3 regions of the Paenibacillus sp. JNUCC32 genome follow, and region 2 is predicted to be linked to each of the others. Evidence: predicted binding sites of a transcription regulator. Region 2 holds the regulator's gene; each other region holds the start of a gene.
The links. The regulator Rex, encoded in region 2, represses fermentation and respiration genes when NADH is low (regulators of the CRP and FNR family bind a similar motif). The targets are predictions, from matches to a motif close to TTGTGAAATATTTCACAA.
Positions count from the first base shown of each region.

Region 1: JNUCC32_RS26690 (cytochrome ubiquinol oxidase subunit I) is a predicted target of Rex. The motif match lies at 1,855-1,872, and genes of this name have one in related genera.
Region 3: pflB (formate C-acetyltransferase) is a predicted target of Rex. The motif match lies at 1,590-1,607, and genes of this name have one in related genera.

Region 1 covers NZ_CP062260.1:6,033,443-6,036,612, forward strand. Annotated here, with positions in the region: gene ade (adenine deaminase) at 1-1,666, shown strand, start outside; gene JNUCC32_RS26690 (cytochrome ubiquinol oxidase subunit I) at 1,954-3,170, shown strand, end outside.
Region 2 covers NZ_CP062260.1:3,172,592-3,175,761, forward strand. Annotated here, with positions in the region: gene JNUCC32_RS14145 (cell wall elongation regulator TseB-like domain-containing protein) at 1-237, opposite strand, end outside; gene JNUCC32_RS14150 (amidohydrolase) at 269-1,570, opposite strand; gene JNUCC32_RS14155 (redox-sensing transcriptional repressor Rex) at 1,545-2,210, opposite strand; gene dinG (ATP-dependent DNA helicase DinG) at 2,276-3,170, opposite strand, start outside.
Region 3 covers NZ_CP062260.1:3,337,404-3,340,573, reverse strand. Annotated here, with positions in the region: gene adhE (bifunctional acetaldehyde-CoA/alcohol dehydrogenase) at 1-1,363, shown strand, start outside; gene pflB (formate C-acetyltransferase) at 1,683-3,170, shown strand, end outside.

The sequences.
Region 1 (3,170 bases), 2.9 Mb from region 2:
GATAGACGTGGCGATGGCGTGCGGGCGCATCGCTTATATCGGCAGCGCCGATCATACGATCGGAGAGGGGACGCAGGTGATCGAAGCGAATGGGCGCTTCATCTCGCCGGGTCTGCTGGACGGCCATATGCATGTGGAGAGCACGATGCTGACCGTAACGGAGTTTGCCAAAGCGGCCATCGTTACGGGAACGACCGGGGTTTATATGGATCCCCATGAGATCGCCAACGTGTTCGGCATGGAGGGCGTGCGCTGGATGCACGAGGAAGGGCAGCAGCTGCCGATGAAGGTGTTCACCACCATTCCTTCCTGCGTACCGGCGACGTTCGATCTGGAGGATGCCGGGGCGCAGCTGGGCGTAGCCGATATCGAGGAAGGGCTGACCTGGCCCGGCGTCGCTGGGCTTGGCGAAGTGATGAACTTCCCGGGCGTCGTATACGGCGATCCGACCATGAGCGGAGAGATCGAAGCCACGCTGCGTGCGGGCAAGACGGTGACGGGGCATTTTCCGGCCGAGGACGACCGGATGCTACAAGCCTATCTGGCAACCGGCGTCAGCTCCGATCATGAGACGGTAACGAGAGAGCAGGCTTTGGAAAAGGTTCGCCTCGGTATGCATCTGATGATCCGCGAAGGTTCGGCTTGGCAGGATGTGAAGGAAGTGATTAAGGTGGTAACGGAGGACAAGGTACGTACCGACAATATCTCCTTGGTCACGGATGATGTGTATCCGCAGACGCTGCTGCGGCTCGGCCATATGAACCATGTGGTCCGCCGCGCCATGGAGGAGGGCGTGGACCCGGTTACTGCGATCCAGATGGGCACGATCAACGTGGCTCGATATTTCGGCATGGATATGGAGCTCGGCAGCATTTCACCGGGCAAAACGGCTGATATTTTGCTCATTGACGATCTGAAGAGCATGGTGCCTTCGGTGGTGATCACGGACGGCGAAGTGGTCGCGGAGAACGGCCGTCTCGTGAAGGCGTTCCCGGCGTATTCGTATCCGGAAAAGGCCTTTCAATCGGTTCGGCTGCAGCGTTCGCTTACCGCCGACGACTTTTTGCTGCGCAGCAAAAAGTCGTCGGCGCGTACGGAAGTGAACGTGGTGCGCGTCATCGAGAACAGTGCCCGTACCGCCAAAATGACCGCGGTGCTCGCCGTGGAGCAGGGCGTCATCCAGCCGGACCTGGGCCAAGACGTGGTTCAGCTGGCATGCATCGAGCGCCACGGCGCAACCGGGCAGATCTCGCTCGGCTTTGCGAGCGGCTTCGGACTACAGTCCGGCGCGGTTGCTTCCACGGTGGCGCACGATAGCCACAACCTGCTCGTGATGGGCACAAATGCCGAGGATATGGCGCTTGCGGCGAACGAGCTGGCAGCATGCGGAGGCGGCATGATCGTGGTGCAGAACGGCCAGGTGCTGGCGAAGGTGGCGATGCCGATTGCGGGCTTGCTGGCGGACCGTCCGGTCGAGGTCGTGGCCGAGGAAGTCGCTGCCCTGGAGGAAGCGTGGAAACAGCTCGGCTGCTCCATCCATGCGCCGTTCATGACGTTCTCGCTCATTGCGCTTCCGGTCATTCCGGAGATCCGCATTACCAATCGCGGGATTGCGGACGTGACGGAATTCAAGCTCATCGAGACGGAGATCGGTCCGGTACAATAAGGTGGCACATACATTAAAGCAGGTTGGCCTACATGGCTAACCTGCTTTTTTGGTGCGTAAATACTGGGCTTAGCCTGTGAGTGGATGCCGCAAGCCACGCTCCCATGGATAATCCTCACATAATCCATTGCCTACTTAGTGATTTTCGTCACAAATTGATAACTTTTTCACCTATTTCGGCCATTATATTGTGATGTTTATCACAATCCTTTAGGACGCGGTCTGCGACAATACAAAAAGAATCAAATTTGAAGTGATCACGTGAGCTAAAGGAAGGGGTATCTTTTATGGATCCGGTTATGCTGGCGCGAATCCAATTCGCATCGACAACCATTTTTCACTTTATTTTCGTACCGTTATCCATCGGATTGGCGTTTCTGATCGCCATCATGGAGACGATGTATGTTGTCAAGGGCCAGGAAGTCTACAAGAAAATGGCCAAGTTCTGGGGAAAGCTGTTCCTGATCAACTTTGCGGTCGGGGTTGTGACAGGGATTCTGCAGGAATTCCAGTTCGGGATGAACTGGTCGGATTACTCGCGCTTTGTCGGGGACGTGTTCGGCGCACCGCTTGCGATCGAAGCCCTGCTGGCGTTTTTCCTTGAGTCGACGTTTATCGGGCTGTGGATATTCGGGTGGGACCGGTTATCCAAGAAGGTCCATCTGCTCAGCATCTGGCTGGTGTCCTTCGGCACCCTGATGTCGGCCTTCTGGATCCTGGCAGCGAACTCGTTCATGCAGCGTCCGGTCGGTTTTGAGATCAACAATGGACGGGCGGAGATGAATGATTTCTTCGCGCTGATCACGAACGGTCAGCTGCTGGTGGAATTCCCGCACACGATCTTCGGTGCGCTGGCAACCGGGGCTTTCCTGGTAGCGGGGGTAAGCGCGTATAAGCTGCTGAAGAAGCAGGATTTGGATTTCTTCAAAAAATCATTCCACATCGCCATCGTGGTGGGTCTCATCACCTCCATTCTGGTTGCGGTATTCGGCCACCAGCAAGCGCAGTATCTGGTGGATACGCAGCCGATGAAGATGGCCGCCGCCGAGAGCTTGTGGGAAACGAGCGACGATCCCGCGCCTTGGACGGTCATCGCCGCCATCGATCCGGATAAGCAGGAGAATACGATGGAGTTCAAAATCCCGTATTTGCTCAGCTTTTTGTCCTACAGCAAATTTTCCGGCGAAGTCATCGGAATGAAGGAGTTGCAAGCCCAATACGAGCAGGAATACGGTCCTGGAGACTATATTCCGCCGGTCCGCACCACCTTCTGGAGCTTCCGGATTATGGTGGCTGCCGGCAGCGTCATGATTCTGCTGGGATTGTACGGCGCGTGGCTGATGCTGCGCAAAAAAGTCGAGAAGGCCGGCAAATGGTTCCTCAGACTGATGCTGTTCGGCATTTCCCTGCCGTTCATCGCCAACACATCGGGATGGATCATGACGGAGATCGGACGCCAGCCTTGGACGGTATTCGGGCTGATCACCACGGAGAACAGCGTTTC
Region 2 (3,170 bases):
GTCTTGATTGTCTTTATCTTTCCCGCTGACCACCCAATAGTTATTGTCCTCGCCCCATACCGATTTATAGGTCTTGTCGGACGAGACCAATTGGCCATGCTGTTTCGCTGCAAGGATCGCCATTCTTTCTTCATTCCACGTATCTTTCATAACATAGGAATAATAGAGCTGTAGGCCAAGCAATAATAGCAGGACGCCGGACACGCTCAGCAATATCCACTTCGTTTTTTTCTTCAAATCCGTCTTCCTCGCTCCCCTTGATTATTCCCTAGAGGGTTGTAAGACGCTCAAATGCACGCTGCGCTTCCCGGCGGATGCGTTCCTCGTCGAGAGTAAGGCTCGCGCCATTCTTCACCACCTGCTTGCCGTCAACCCATACATGCTCTACATCCTTCGCGCTGGCAGAGTAGATCGCGTGAGAAATATAGTCGGTCCGTGGAAGGAAATGCGCCTGATCCGTATTCAATGCGATCATATCGGCTTTCATCCCAACCGCGAGCATACCGATATCCTCAAGGAAAGCGGACTTGGCTCCGTATACCGTGCCCATTCGGAGCGCTTCGGAGGCCGGAATGGCCGTCGGATCCCCGCTTACTCCTTTATGGATCAGGGCAGCCAGCCGCATCTCTTCGAACATATCCAGGTTATTGTTGCTAGCAGGTCCGTCGGTACCGAGCGACACCGTTACGCCGGCTTTCAGCAGCGCAGGTACGCGGGCGACTCCGCTGGCAAGCTTCAAATTGCTTCCGGGATTATGCGATACGGCTACTTGATGCTTGGCCAAGACTTCGATTTCCTCATCGGTCAGATGAACGGCATGGGCAAGGAGCGTAGGACGGGAGAACATGCCCAGCTTCTCCAAATGGGCAACGGGGCGAAGCCCGTAGTCCTTAACATTCTGAGCCACTTCAGTTTCCGTTTCGGACATATGGGTATGCAAAGGCAGGTTCAAGTCATGGGATGCTTGAACGAATTTTTCGATGAAATCCGGCGGGCAGGTATAAGGCGCGTGCGGCGAGATCATCGTCGTAATTCTGCCGTCAGCCTTGCCATGCCAATCCTTCGCGAATGCCACCGCCTCATCCAGCTTCTGCTGCTGTACCTCGGGCGGGCATAAACCGATTACGCCGCGCGTCAGGACGCCGCGCATTCCCGAGTCCTGGACAACCTTCGCGACCTGATCCATATGGTCATACATATCCACAAACGTCGTGGTTCCGCCCTTGATCATCTCCAGCACGGAGAGCGATGTGCCCCAATATACGTCGTGTGACGTGAATTTGGCTTCCATCGGCCACATTTTTTCCTGAAGCCATACCTGCAGCGCCAGATCGTCCCCATAGCCGCGAAGAAGCGACATGGCGGCATGTCCATGCGTGTTCACCAATCCGGGCAGGAAGAACAGATGGGTTCCGTCGATAATCTCTGTCCCCTCTTCCACGACGGGCTCCTCTTCGCCCAGGTACGTGATCCGGTCGTTCTCAACCACCAGGTATCCGCGAAGCACGGATTGGCTTTCCTCCAGTACTGCAAACGTTCCGTTCTTAACCATCCACTTCGTTGTTGTCATGTGCTGCATCCTCCTTGCCGTTATCCAAATAATAGGCCAAACTTTGCAAATCCGTTGTAAAATCAGCCGTATGAATCCGGATATGGGCTGGGGCTTTCAGGATGGTTGGCGCAAAGTTCAGAATCGCCTCGATCCCTGAGGCGATAAGCTGATTCGCTACGTTCTGCGCTTCGAAATCCGGAACGGTAATAATCCCGATTCGAATGCCGTGCTCATGAACCGTCTTCTCCAGCTCTTCCATCGGCTGTACGACCAAATTGTTAATTTTCATACCAACTTTGGGAGAATACGAATCGAAAATCGCCACAATCTTCATATTATCCTTCAGGAATGCATTGTAATTCGATAATGCATGTCCAAGATTACCGGCCCCGACCAATGCGACATTGATCTTCTGGTCCAGCTTCAGAATCTGGCGAATCTTCTCGATCAGATAAGAAACATCATATCCGATCCCTTTCCGTCCAAAATCACCGAAATACGCCAGGTCCTTACGAATTTGAGCAGGATTGAGGTCCAGCTTCTGTCCCAGCTCCTGGGAGGAAACCGTGGAAACCTCCCTCTTCTGAAGCTCATTCAAATAGCGCAAGTATACAGGTAATCTGCGGACCACGGCTTCCGAAATTTTTTCCGATTTCATGCATGCTCCCCCTAATAATAGGTTAATAACTACATCTTTTTTTGTTGATCGTGCTTGGTTTCACTTTATTCCGCTTGGTTTCCCGCGCTTGCCTCTTCCTGCAGCCATTCCGAAATTCGGGGAACGATCCCCTCTGTCGGCATATGCTCCATCTTCGGCCCCGGCAAGGAATATAAGAAATACTTCCCGTAATAGGATTCAATGACCCGCGTATCGTACACGATCACGATCCCTTTATCTTGTGCTGTTCGCACCAGACGCCCAAACCCCTGTTTGAAACGAATGACCGCTTGCGGAACCGAAAGCTTCATGAAGGGATTCTTCTTCTGCTGCTGCAGCAGTTCGCTCTTGGCCTCGACCAAGGGGTGATTCGGCGGCTGGAACGGAAGCCGGACGATGGCAAGACAAGTCAGCGCCTCGCCCGGGATGTCTACCCCTTCCCAGAAGGAGCTGGTGCCCAGCAGCACGGAAGCGCTGCTGTCCTGAAATCTTCGGATTAACTTGGTACGGCTGGTTCCGTCCATACCTTGTCCCAATACCGTGATGTCGCTTGATGCCAGCGCTTCTTTCAGCGGCTCGTGCACCTGGCGCAGCATCCGGTACGAAGTGAACAGGACGAGCATGCGGCCATGCGTAGCGACGGCCGTATCGGCCAAAGACTTCACGAGCGTATTCACAAAGAGTGCATCCCCAACCGATCCCTTCACGCTCGGAAAATCGCGCGGCACGACAAGAAGGGCTTGTTCCCTGTAATTAAACGGGGACGGGAGCTGAACCGTGTTCAGGTTCCCCGCTTCAGCCGCTTCCTGAAGACCCAGGTTTTCGATCATGAACTGAAACGATTTGTCCACCGACAAGGTCGCCGATGTCAGAATCACGCTTTGTTTCTTGTCAAAAAACAATTCCTTCAGATGAGCGCTCACGTCGACGGGCACGGCATACAACTGCAGCGATTTGCTG
Region 3 (3,170 bases), 160 kb from region 2:
TATCTACAACACGAACCTGCCATCGCTGACGCTCGGCTGCGGTTCGTATGGCCGGAATTCCACGTCGTCGAACGTGACGGCCGTCAATCTCATCAACGTGAAAAGGGTGAACCGCAGAACCGTGAATATGCAGTGGTTTAAAGTGCCGGACAAAATTTACTTTGAAAAAGGCTCGACGCAGTATCTCGCCAAAATGCCTGACATCACCCGCGTCGCGATCGTAACCGACCCCATGATGGTGAAGCTGGGATATGTGGAGCGGGTAGAGCATTACCTGCGTCAGCGCAGACTGCCGGTAGCCATCGAGGTGTTCTCGGAAGTCGAGCCGGATCCATCGACAACGACCGTAGAACGGGGTACGGAGATGCTGGAACGGTTTCAGCCGGACTGCATCATCGCCCTCGGCGGCGGATCGCCTATGGATGCCGCAAAAGCGATGTGGCTGTTCTATGAATATCCGGATACGGATTTCAACAACCTGAAGCAAAAATTCATGGATATCCGAAAACGGGTCTATAAATATCCGAAGCTGGGACGAAAGGCGAAATTCGTAGCCATTCCGACAACGTCGGGAACGGGCTCGGAAGTAACTTCGTTTGCCGTCATCACGGACAAAGTGCAGGGAAATACCAAATACCCGCTGGCAGACTATGAGCTGACGCCGGACGTGGCGATCATCGATCCGGAATTCGTGTACACCTTGCCTAAAACGGCGGTGGCCGATACCGGCATGGACGTCCTGACGCATGCGATTGAAGCCTACGTATCGGTGATGGCCAGCGATTACACGGATGGGCTTGCCATCAAAGCCATACAGCTGGTGTTCCAGTATCTTGAGCAATCGGCGCTGACCGGCGACAAACTCGCCCGCGAGAAAATGCATAATGCTTCGACGCTTGCAGGCATGGCCTTTGCGAACGCGTTCCTGGGCATCAACCATAGTCTGGCGCATAAATGGGGCGGACAGTACCATACGGCGCACGGACGGACCAATGCCATACTGATGCCGCACGTCATTCGCTACAATGCCAAGAAGCCGACGAAATTCGCGGCATGGCCGAAGTACACCCACTTCGTGGCCGATGAAAGATATGCCGAGATCGCACGGATTCTTGGACTGCCTGCAAGAACGACGGAGGAGGGCGTAAACAGCCTGATCGCCGCCATCCGCGAGCTGAACAGCAAGCTCGGCATCGAGGAATCGTTCCAGCAGTTGGGCATCGATCCACAGGACTTCGAGAGAAACGTCGAGCATTTGGCGGACCGGGCTTTCGAAGATCAGTGCACGACCAGCAATCCGAAGCTGCCGCTGGTGACAGAGCTTGCAGAAGTATATCGCAACGCCTTCTATGGACGTTTCTAAACAGGAATGGGACAGAAGGCTGATCCTAAATTCCATTAAAAATGGTGGTAGAAGCCAGGGGAGCCCGGAATCAGAGTGATAAAAATCACGGATAACCACAACTTTGTGATTTTTATCACAGATGCTGCGGATCAACAGGACTACAATAAAGGTGTAGCAGAAAGCTGAATCTCAGATCTTTGATATAGAAGCTTGAAGGCACATGGCGGGGCAGAGATGCCATTGATCGTGAAAATAATCACATTTAAGATCTGAGATAGATCAATGTGTGGCCCCGCCAGTCCCTGCAAGCTGCAGCATAATCTAGGAGGGATTCAATATGTCGGTGATTGAAAAAGAAGTTGGCTGGAAAGGTTTTAAATCAGGTAAATGGACCAAGCGCGTTGACGTTAACGATTTTATTGCAGAAAATATTACTCCATATTATGGCTCTGATGATTTCTTGGCGGGACCTACGGACAACACCAAGGCACTGTGGGATATCGTATCGGATTTAACCAAGAAGGAGCGGGATAACGGCGGGGTTTTGGACGTGGATGTCCATACGCCTTCGACCATCACCTCCCACCGGCCCGGCTACTTGGATAAGGATAAAGAACAGATCGTCGGCGTGCAGACCGACGAGCCGTTCAAACGCTCGATTCAGCCTTTCGGGGGCATCCGGATGATGATTGATGCGTGCAACGCATACGGCTTCGAAATGCCGCAGGCGGTTGTGGATATCTTCAACGGCATCCGCAAAACGCATAACCAGGGCGTATTCGATGCCTATACTCCGGAGATGAGAGCAGCGCGCAAAGCCGGGATTATTACGGGGCTTCCCGATGCATACGGCCGCGGCCGCATCATCGGCGACTACCGCAGAGTATCGTTATACGGCGTGGACGCTCTGATCCAGGACAAACTGAGAGAACTCGGCGAGCTTGAAGTGGACGCCATGGACGAGCCGGTGATCCGTCTGCGGGAAGAGCTGTCCGAACAAATGCGCGCCCTCAAGGAACTGAAAGAAATGGCCGGCATGCACGGCTTTGACATTTCCAAACCTGCGAATACGGCGAAGGAAGCATTCCAATGGCTGTATTTCGGTTATTTGGCCGCGATCAAGGAGCAAAACGGCGCTGCCATGTCGCTTGGCCGGGTATCTTCTTTCCTCGATATTTATATCCAGCGGGATTTGGCTGAAGGCATCCTGACGGAAGAGAAAGCCCAGGAGCTGGTGGACCATTTTGTCATGAAGCTGCGGATCGTGAAGTTCCTGCGTACGCCGGATTACAACGAGCTGTTCAGCGGCGATCCGACGTGGGTGACCGAATCCATCGGCGGCATGTCGTTGAACGGTGAAACGAGAGTAACCAAGAACAGCTTCCGTTTCCTGCATACCTTGTACAATCTGGGACCTGCACCGGAACCGAACTTGACGGTGCTGTGGTCGGAGAAGCTTCCGGAGGCCTTCAAAAAATACTGTTCGAAGGTATCGATCGAAACGAGCTCGATCCAATATGAGAATGACGATCTCATGCGTCCGATCTATGGGGACGATTACGGCATCGCCTGCTGCGTATCCGCCATGCGCATCGGGAAGCAGATGCAGTTCTTCGGAGCCAGAGCGAACCTGGCCAAAGCGCTGCTGTATGCAATCAACGGCGGAAAGGATGAGAAATCCGGCGCCCAGGTCGGACCGGAATATCCGGCGATCACCGCTGAGGTTCTGAGTTATGACGAGGTCATGAAGCGCTTCAAGCCGATGATGGAATGGCTCGCGAAGCTCTACATGAATACCCTCAACGTGATTCACTACATGCATGAC